2 regions of the Gordonia alkaliphila genome follow, and region 2 is predicted to be linked to the other one. Evidence: predicted binding sites of a transcription regulator. Region 2 holds the regulator's gene; the other holds the start of a gene.

What was found. The regulator LexA, encoded in region 2, represses DNA repair genes until DNA is damaged. The targets are predictions, from matches to a motif close to CGAACANNTGTTCG.
Region 1: ABD989_RS06175 (HNH endonuclease signature motif containing protein) is a predicted target of LexA. The motif match lies at 2,219-2,232, and genes of this name have one in related genera.

The regions. Positions count from the first base shown of each region.
Region 1 is NZ_BAABIE010000004.1:133,494-138,247, reverse strand. It holds gene ABD989_RS06185 (McrB family protein) at 1-842, shown strand, start outside; gene ABD989_RS06180 (5-methylcytosine restriction system specificity protein McrC) at 899-2,146, shown strand; gene ABD989_RS06175 (HNH endonuclease signature motif containing protein) at 2,310-4,121, shown strand; gene radA (DNA repair protein RadA) at 4,150-4,754, opposite strand, start outside.
Region 2 is NZ_BAABIE010000002.1:232,270-237,023, reverse strand. It holds gene ABD989_RS03000 (DeoR/GlpR family DNA-binding transcription regulator) at 1-96, opposite strand, end outside; gene ABD989_RS02995 (phosphoenolpyruvate--protein phosphotransferase) at 183-1,886, shown strand; gene lexA (transcriptional repressor LexA) at 1,894-2,586, opposite strand; gene ABD989_RS02985 (LysM peptidoglycan-binding domain-containing protein) at 2,739-3,287, shown strand; gene nrdR (transcriptional regulator NrdR) at 3,318-3,782, shown strand; gene hrpA (ATP-dependent RNA helicase HrpA) at 3,827-4,754, opposite strand, start outside.

The sequences.
Region 1 (4,754 bases), on a different contig from region 2:
TCGATCGGGCCGTCGCCGAGAACGTGACGCGCCTGCAGATGCACCCGTCGTACGGCTACGCCGAGTTCATGGTGGGCCTGCAACTCGACGCCGATGGTGGCACCAGTTATCAACTCGGCGCGCTGCCTCGGCTGGCGGAGCGCATGCGTGTGGAACGGGAAACCGATCCGGAGCGCGCGCTGCCGCACGTGCTGATCCTCGACGAGATCAACCGCACCGACCTGAGCGCGATGTTCGGCGAGGCGTTCAGCGCCATGGAGCGGGACAAGCGCGACACCGACGTCGAGCTGTTCGCGCACGGCGCCGACGGGGAGCCGATCCGGTTCCGCATGCCGTCGAACCTCTACATCATCGGCACCATGAACGAGATCGACCAGTCGGTGGAGGCGTTGGACTTCGCGCTGCGTCGTCGCTTCTTCTGGTTCGCCACCCCGTACGACGAGGGCGACCTGTGGCCGATCTGGCGCGCGCAGTGGAGTGAGCAGTCGGTGCCCGTCGCGTGGGACCGCGCGGAGCCGCAACTGGCCGACGTCGCCTCGTGCGTCACCCGATTGAACGCGCGGATCCGTGGCATGGCCGAGCTGGGGCCGGAGTACGAACTCGGCGCGGCGGTCTTCGCCGACCTGCCGTACTTCGTGGGGCGCGAGTGGCGCGGACGACGACACGGCCGCGGCGGCGGAAAGTACCTGTGGGATGGGAAGAAGCAGCCGTTGGCGCCGCTGAAGTCGTTGTGGGCCTTGTCGATTCAGCCGGTGCTGGAGCAGTATCTGGCCGGCTCTGATCGACGGTCCGAGGAGCTCGCTGAACTCCGGGAACTGCTGCTGGCAGCTCCGGCCGGCTGACCATGGCTCAGCGCGCGGGAAAGGTTGCGCCGCAGGACCTTTCATCGGACCGGTTCGTGATCGACGACCTCACCTCCGAGCGGTACTGGGAGCGTCGTCCGGTCGGCGACGAGCACGACTGGCTGGCCGAGATCGCCGAACTCTCCCCGGAGGGCTTCGTGCTGAACGCGCAGCTGCAGGGCGACCACGAGCCGACGATCGAGCCGATTCTGACCCGCGACGTCGACGGCTGGCGCGCGGGTCGGTACATCGGGGAGATCCGCCATGACGGCCGGACGCTGGAGATCCGTCCGCGCCTGGGTATCGACACGGTGATCGAATGGATCAGCACGATCCTCAAAGTGCAGGTGCTCCCGCGGGCGGCGTCGTCGTCGAGCGAGACGGGCACGGTGGTGACGCAGTTGCTCGCCGCGCTGTGGCGGGCGTCCGTCCTCACCGCCGGCCAGCATGCGCTGCCGCGGACGGGCGTGAAGGTCACCAGCCACGGACTCGCGGTGCGCGGGCGACTCGACGTGTCGGCGACCGGCCGACGACGGGCGGCGGGGCACCGGGACGTGGTGTCGACGCGGGTGGTCCGCAGCTACGACAACGCCCCGGCCCGCGCGGTGATCCTGGCCGACCGGTACTTCGACCAACGGCTCGCCGGCGACCGCTGGCGCGGCGCCCGCCTGCACGACCAGATGGCGGTGCTGCGGCAGGCCGTCGGGGCGCGACCGACGTCGCCCACCCTGCACGAGATCCGGACCGCTCGCTACAGCCCGATCACCGTTAAGTGGCGGCGGGCGGCGGAACTGTCGTGGCGCATCGTGAACGACGACCCCCTCCGCGTCGACGCCTCCGACGACTCCACGCACGGCGTCCTGATCGACGTGGCCGAGCTGTGGGAGATGTTCGTGCTGCACTGCGTCGGGCTCGCCACCGAACTGCCGGTGCGGCACGGCACCACCGAGCACGTGTCCGGTCACCTCGCGCGGTCGTCGGTGGACCCGACGCGCACGCTCGGCAAGCTGTACCCCGACGTGCTGGTGGGGGAAGACCCGGTGGCCGCGGTGATCGACGCCAAGTACAAGCGGCTCGGCGGCCGACGCGGGGTGGACCGCGAGGACCTGTACCAATTGCACGCCTATGCGACGACGTTCGACGCCCCGCGCGGCATGCTGGCGTACCCGTCGGTGGACCCGGTGGTGCCGGACCCGGAGCGGAACGGTCCGTGGTTGGCTGCTTCGAGCGAACTGTCGTTCTTGGGGCTGCCCACCGCGAAAGACGCCTGCGTCGCCAAACTCGCCACTTACCTCGCCCCCTGAGCCCATGGGCGGGGTGTTTGTGCAGGTCAGAGGATCGGAAAATTTTCTGAAAAACTTTGAAATATTCGGCTCCGAACGCTTGTTCTAGTAGGTAGATCGGCGTAACGTGTAGGTAGTACACCTGATCGACTAGGTGCACTGACTCGCTTGGGGAGGTGAGGGCATGGCGAAGGCGACCGCGGCTGCGGGAATCGGCGCTGACTTCGGCCTGCCCGCTGCCGGCGAGGAACTCAAGAAGCTGTCGACCGCCGAGCTCGGCACCGCGATCGGCGGGACTTCGCTCCGGCGGTGCCAACTCGAATGGCTGCAGTTCCAGTACGCGATGTCGATGTTCGACCGGCTCCTCGCCCAGAGTCCGAACCCGGTGGCGACGCAGCACTCCCTGTTGGATCTGGAAGTGCAGACCGCGCTGGAACTGCAGCTGAGCATGCGGACCACCAACTACGCCGCGCATCGCCTGCTGAGTGACGCTCTCTGCGCGCGCGATCGGCTGCCGAAGGTGTACGACACCATGCGATCCGGCCTGATCGACCACGACCGCTTCCACAAGATCGCCATGGCCACCGCGCTGGTCTTCGACGAGAAGATCATCGCCGAGATCGACCGGCTCCTGGCCATCGAGATTCGCGGCGCGGGCGGCGGCCTGACGTCACTGTCGTTGACCAAGACCACCGCCCTCGCGCGACGCTATGTGGCTGTCCACGATCCGGATGCCGAACGCCGCGAGCGAGAGGGCGCCAAGTCCGGCCGCAGTGCGAGCATGTCGACCCTGGAAGCGGGGATGGCCCAACTGTCGGTCACGGCCACCGCCGAGGACGTGCGGCTGGTCTGGCAGATGCTCGATGCCGTGATTGCCGGCCGTTGCGACGACGATCCGCGGACCAAAGCCCAGGCCCGTTCGGACGCGGCGATCGCCTTGCTGCAGCGCAAGCCGTTCACCTGCCTGTGCGAGAGCGACGGTTGCACCGCGCAGATCGCTGAGCCGCAGCTCGATGCTCGGGCGGCGCGGATCGTGGTGCATGTCCTGTGCGACGCCGCGACCCTCGCGGGTGGCGATGAGTGCGGGTATCTCGACGGGTACGGGCCCATTTCGGGTGATCACGTGCGGCAGATCGCCGAGCGCGACAATGCGGTGATTCACGAACACCGCCTCGACGATCTCCTCGAACCCGATCCTGCCGCCGCGCAGATCGGCGACGACCTCGACGAGGCGGCGGTCCATCGAAAAGGACCCCGCCCCGACAGCCCGGACGAGTGCCGGGCCGATGACGCACACCCTCATTCGGAAAATCGTGAGAATGGCACTGCCGCAAGCGAATCCGAGCCCGGATCGGCGTTGAAGCCGCGGTTCCTGATCGCGAGAACGGCGTTGCCGAGCGATCCGTATCGGCCGAATCTGCTCGTCGATCTCCTCGCCCGGTTCCTGTGGGGAACGTGCTCCATTCCGGGGTGTGAACGGGCGGCTTTCGCCTGCGATCTGGACCATGTGGCCGAGTTCGACAACATCTGCCCGGACCGCGGCGGCCCTACTTGCATTTGCAATCTACTTCCCAAGTGCCGCTTCCATCATCTGATGAAAACCAATCTGGAAGGCTTCGTCGACGAGCTCTGGATCGACGCCGACGGCCGGTATCACTCGGCCGTCACCACTCCGGGCGGCCAGACCGTCGAGGCTCTTGCGCCGAACCAGTGGCTGATGCCGCGGCTGGCGCAGCTGCGGTGCCGGCACCAGCTGGCTGAGGGGTCGGCGATCGGGACGACGACGGGCAGCGTCGCGGACGACAGTGTGCAGCGAGCGGGCGGCCTGACGCGGACCGAAGCCAAGCATGCGCGGCGGCGGGCGGAGCGGAACGCGAATCGGGATCGTCGGCTGGCGGAGGAAGCGAAGCTCACCAAGAAGCAGGTCGACGCGCGTGAAGCCGGTCGGGCGGCGATGCGGCTGGTGTTGGATCCGGAGAGCGAACCGCCGTTCTAGGACCCTTCGACAAGCTCAGGGGGCGGGATCAGAAGGGGGCGTCGGTGTAGGTGCGGGTGGCGGCGCGGTGGGCTTCGCTCAGGTCTGACACCTTGCTGATCCGGATCCCGCTCGGCATCTCCTCGTCGGTCCCGCTCGGGATCACCGCGTGGGTGAAGCCCAGGCGCTTGGCCTCGGCGACGCGTCGCGCGGTGGACGACACCCGGCGGATCTCGCCGGTCAGGCCCACCTCGCCGATCGCCACGGTCCCGTGCGGGATCGGCTTGTCGGTGAACGACGACTTGAGCGCCAGGAAGATCGCCAGATCGGCGGCCGGCTCGGTCACCTTCATGCCGCCCACGGTGGAGACGTAGACCTCCTGGTCGTAGGTCGCCATATTGGAGTGCTTGGCGGCGACGGCCAACATCATCGACATGCGCGCCGCGTCGAGCCCGGACGCCGCCCGCCGCGGCATGTTGGCCTGCGTCTTGTGCAGCAGCGCCTGAATCTCGCCGACCATCGCACGACGGCCGTCCATCGCCACCAGGTTCACGCTCCCGGCCACGGCCCCGCCGTGCTGGTGCACGAAGATCCCGGACGGATCGGCCACCTCGTGAATGCCGTCGGCGCGCTGCTCGAAGCAACCCACCTCGT
Region 2 (4,754 bases):
GGTCACGTCGAAGCGCACGGCGAGTTCGGCCACCGCGACGCGGCCGTGGTTGCGCACCTCGGTGGCAATGGCCTGTTGGCGTTCTTCGGCGTACACGGAAGCCCTCCCGTCCTGGATTGGTTATATCTGTGTTTACCTGTGAACGTGTTGACAAGTCAAGGGTTCACTGTAATCTCGATCACATGGCACAGGTGGAGAGCAGTACCGCACAGAACTATGGGGCCGTCGCCGCGGTGGTCGGCACGCCGGTCGTATCCGGACTCGCCTACGGGCCGGTGATCCGAGTGTCCGGCGTGCCGGAGTACGACGTCGACGCGGCCGCGGAGATTCCCGAAACCGAGCGCGCGGCCGAGGCCGCACGCTTCGTCGCCGCAGCCGAGACGGTGGCGGAGCGCTTCACCGCGCGGGCCCGGGCCAACACCGGCAGTACGGCGGAAGTGCTGGCGGCGACCGCCGCCCTGGCCAAGGACCGCGCGTGGATCGCCACCGCCACCGGACTGATCGAGAAGGGCACGCCGGCCGCCGCGGCCACCGTGCGGGCGATCGACACGATCTCCGACATGTTCGCCAAACTCGGCGGGCTGATGGCCGAACGCGTCACCGACCTCGCCGACATCCGCAACCGGGTGGTCGCCGAGGTTCTCGGCCTACCGGAGCCGGGCATCCCACTGCCCGAGCAGCCGTCGGTCCTGCTGGCCGACGATCTGGCCCCGGCCGACACCGCCGGCCTGGATCCGAAGCTGGTGGTGGCCCTGGCCACCCGCTTGGGCGGGCCGTCGAGCCACACGGCGATCATCGCCCGGCAACTCGGCATTCCGTGCGTCGTGGCCGTCGCCGACCTGAATCGGGTCGATACGGGAGCCATGGTCTTCGTCGACGGCGAACGGGGCGTGGTGGGCGTCGACCCGGATGCGGAGCAGATCGCCGCGGCGGTCGAGGCGGCACAGCAGTTGGCGGCCGAAGTGGCGCAGTGGCGCGGACCCGGCCGCACGGCCGACGGGCACGCCGTGGCGATTCTGGGGAACGTGGCCGACGGTGTCTCCGCGCGCAGCGCCGCCGATCTCGGCATTCTGGCCGGGGTCGGACTGTTCCGTACCGAGCTGGCCTTCCTGGAGCGCCCCGACGAGCCCTCGGTGGCGCAGCAGCAGAGCCTCTACCGCGAAGTCATCGACGCCTTCGACGGCGACAAGGTGGTGATCCGCACCCTCGACGCCGGATCGGACAAGCCGCTGCGTTTCGTGAACCATCCCCACGAGGACAATCCGGCTATGGGGGTGCGCGGCAACCGCATCGTGGCGACGCACCCGGAGATCCGTGAGCACCAACTCGATGCGATCGCGGCGGCCGCGGACGGCGCCGGCGCGGTGCCGTGGGTGATGGCCCCGATGGTCGCGACGGTGGCGGAGGCCCGCGAGTTCGCGGCGCAGGTGCGCGAGCGCGGGTTGACTCCGGGGGTGATGATCGAGGTGCCGTCGGCGGCGGTGCAGGCCGAGAAGATCCTGGCCGAAGTGGACTTCGTGTCCATCGGCACCAACGATCTGACGCAGTACACGATGGCCGCCGACCGGATGTCCGCCGAATTGGCGGCGCTGACCGACCCGTGGCAGCCGGCCGTCCTGGCGCTGGTGGAACGGGTCGGGGCGGCAGGCCGAGCAGCCGACAAGCCGGTGGGGGTCTGCGGCGAGGCGGCCGCCGACCCGCTGTTGGCCTGCGTTCTGGTGGGGCTGGGCGTCAGCTCGCTGTCGTGCGCGCCCGCCGCCGCCGCGCCGGTGGGTCGCAAGCTCGCGACCGTGACGCTGGACCAGTGCGCCGCCGCCGCTCAGGCCGCAGTGGCCGCCGACAGTCCCGTCGACGGCCGGGCTGCGGCCCGGGCGGTATTGGGCTGAACCGGCGTCAGAGGCGCCGCATCACGGTGACGACCTTGCCGAGGATCGCGGCGTCGTCGCCCGGGATGGGCTCGAAGTGCTCGTTGTGCGGCAGCAGCCACACGTGTCCGTCGATCCGCTTGAACGTCTTCACGGTGGCCTCGCCGTCGATCATGGCGGCGACGATGTCGCCGTTGTCGGCCACGTTCTGCTGACGCACCACCACCCAGTCGCCGTCGCAGATCGCCGCGTCGATCATCGACTCGCCGACTACGCGCAGCAGGAACAGGGAGCCCTCGCCGACCAGTTCCTTGGGCAGCGGGAAGACGTCCTCGACCGCTTCCTCGGCGAGGATCGGGCCGCCGGCCGCGATCCGGCCGAGCACCGGGACGTAGGCCGGTGCGGGGACGTTCGGATCCGCCTGATCGGCGGCCGGGGGCGGGGTGCGCTGCTCGTCGCGGACATTCACCGCGCGCGGACGGTGCGGATCGCGCTTGAGCAGCCCGCGGCGCTCGAGCGTGCGCAGCTGGTGCGCCACCGACGAGGTGGAGGCGAGGCCGACGGCCTCACCGATCTCGCGAATGCTCGGCGGATAGCCGCGTTCGCGCACCGAGGAGCGGATGTACTCGAGAACTTCGCGCTGACGCTGCGTCAGTGAGGCCTCCAGGGTGGCCGTCGACAACAGCGGGTCCACGTTCGACGTGTGCGGTCCGTCGTTCATCGAACTTCCTTTCGATCGGGGTCGCCCTCCAATTTAGTCGAGTAGGTCACAGAAATCAAACAATTGTTCGACGTGTCGTAGCGGATGTCCGAGGCGTGGTGTTAACTATCGAACAAGAGTTCATCGAACGTACGAACGATGGGAGTTCCACGATGACCGAGCTGCTGACCCGCCGCCCCGCGTCCGCCTCGACGCTGCCGCAGTCCACCACGATGACCTGCGACGTTCCCCTGATTCAGACCACCTGCCGGGCCACCGGCCGACGTCCGCGCGCGGTCGCCGCCGCCACCCCGGTGTGCCCGGCACCGAGCGTTCGAACGCGTCCGGCGCGGCGCGCCGAGCGCACTGCGTCGCCGACCACGAGCGCCGCTCGGGCGGCCCGTGCCCGTTCGAACACCGTGGATCGTTCGACGGCGGTGCGTCGTCGCTGGGCGGCCGGCGTGCTCCTCGGTGCCGCGCTGGCCGCCGTGGTCGTCGTGCTCGGCATGGTCGGTGAGGACTACGAGAAGGCCGTCAGCGGCGTGCCGGCCCAGACCGAGGTGGTCCACGTGCGCAGCGGTGAGTCGCTGTCGTCGTTGGCCGAGCGGATCGCTCCGGATCGCTCCGCGGCGTCGGTGATCGCCACGGTGCGCGACCTGAACGGTCTCGACGCCAGCGGACTGCGCCCCGGTCAGGCGCTCGTGGTGCCCGCCTACCGCTGAGGCCGCGATGGCGCCGAGTACGCTGGGGGCATGCGATGCCCGTTCTGCAAGAACGACGACACCCGAGTGGTTGATTCGCGCGCCTCCGACGACGGAGCGTCGATTCGACGCCGCCGGTCGTGCTCGGAATGCAGTCGCCGGTTCACCACCGTCGAGTCGGCGGTGCTGGCGGTGGTCAAGCGCAACGGCGTCACCGAGCCCTTCAACCGGGAAAAGGTGATGAAGGGTGTGCGCCGGGCGTGCCAGGGCCGATCGGTCACCGAGGATTCGCTGGCGCAGCTGGCGGCCGCGGTGGAGAACACCGTCCGCGCCTCGGGATCGGCCGAGATCCCCAGCCACGAGGTCGGCCTGGCGATCCTCGGGCCGCTGCGGGACCTCGACGAGGTGGCCTACCTGCGGTTCGCGTCGGTTTATCGGTCCTTCGAATCCGCCGACGACTTTCAGCGCGAGATCGACGATCTGCGCAAGGATTCGCGCCGCGAACCGGTCGGCTGACCCACCGCCGCTGCGTGCGGATCAGCCTCACTCGAAGGCCCGCCTCACTCGAAGGACTCGATGGCCTTCATCACCCGCTTCTCCGAGATCGGTCCCGAGGTCCCCAGCTGCTGCGCGAACAAGCTGACCCGCAGTTCCTCCAACTGCCAGTGAACCAGGTCGTTGAGGGCGTCGTGCCGGTGCGCAGGAAGCGCCGCGAGTCGTCGGTTCCAGTGCGCGATGACCCGGTCCACCGTGTCGAGGCCGGCGTTGTCGCGGGCGGCGGAGCCGGGGAGCGCGTTCAGTCGGGCCTGGGCCGCCGACAGGTAGCGCGGTAGATGGAGCAGGTGCGCCAGCGGAGTCTCGCCGACGAAGCCGTCGAAGATCAGGTGCGCGGTCTGCTCGGCAACGTCGTCGGCCGCGGCGCTGCCGCTGTGCGCGTCGACGGCGCGGGCGGTGGGGCCGAGCGCGGCCAGGGCGCGGGCGGCGTGCATGAAGTACTCCGGTGCGGCGGCGCGGATCACCGGTGACAGACGCTCGCGCAGCGCGGCGAACTGTTCCGGGGTGCGAAGCGACGCCACGTCCGGTTCCTTGGCTAGGGTGTCGGCGATGGCGCGACGTGTGCAGTCGGCGAACAGCTGCTGCGGGTCGGCGTACGGATTCTGGCTCAGCGCGAGGCGCTCGGCCGGTGGCAGACCGTTGGCGACCTTCTTGTTCAACGGGGTGATCGCCTGCGCCAACAGGTGGGCGACGCCGGCGGCGATGCCCGCGTCGCGAGCGCTCGCCGACGTCGCCTCACTCACTCGGACGCCGTCGCCGACGGGCGCCAGGGTGGGGTAGGTGACGACGGGTTGGCCGGCCACCACGTCGTCGCGGCGCTCCGCGAGGGTGCCGATGCCGTCCGGCTTCCAGTCTCGGTACACCGGTGCGGCCGCAGCGGGGGCGGGTGCACGGCCGAACTCGGCGCGCAGCGGTTCCAAGCGGTCGGCGCGG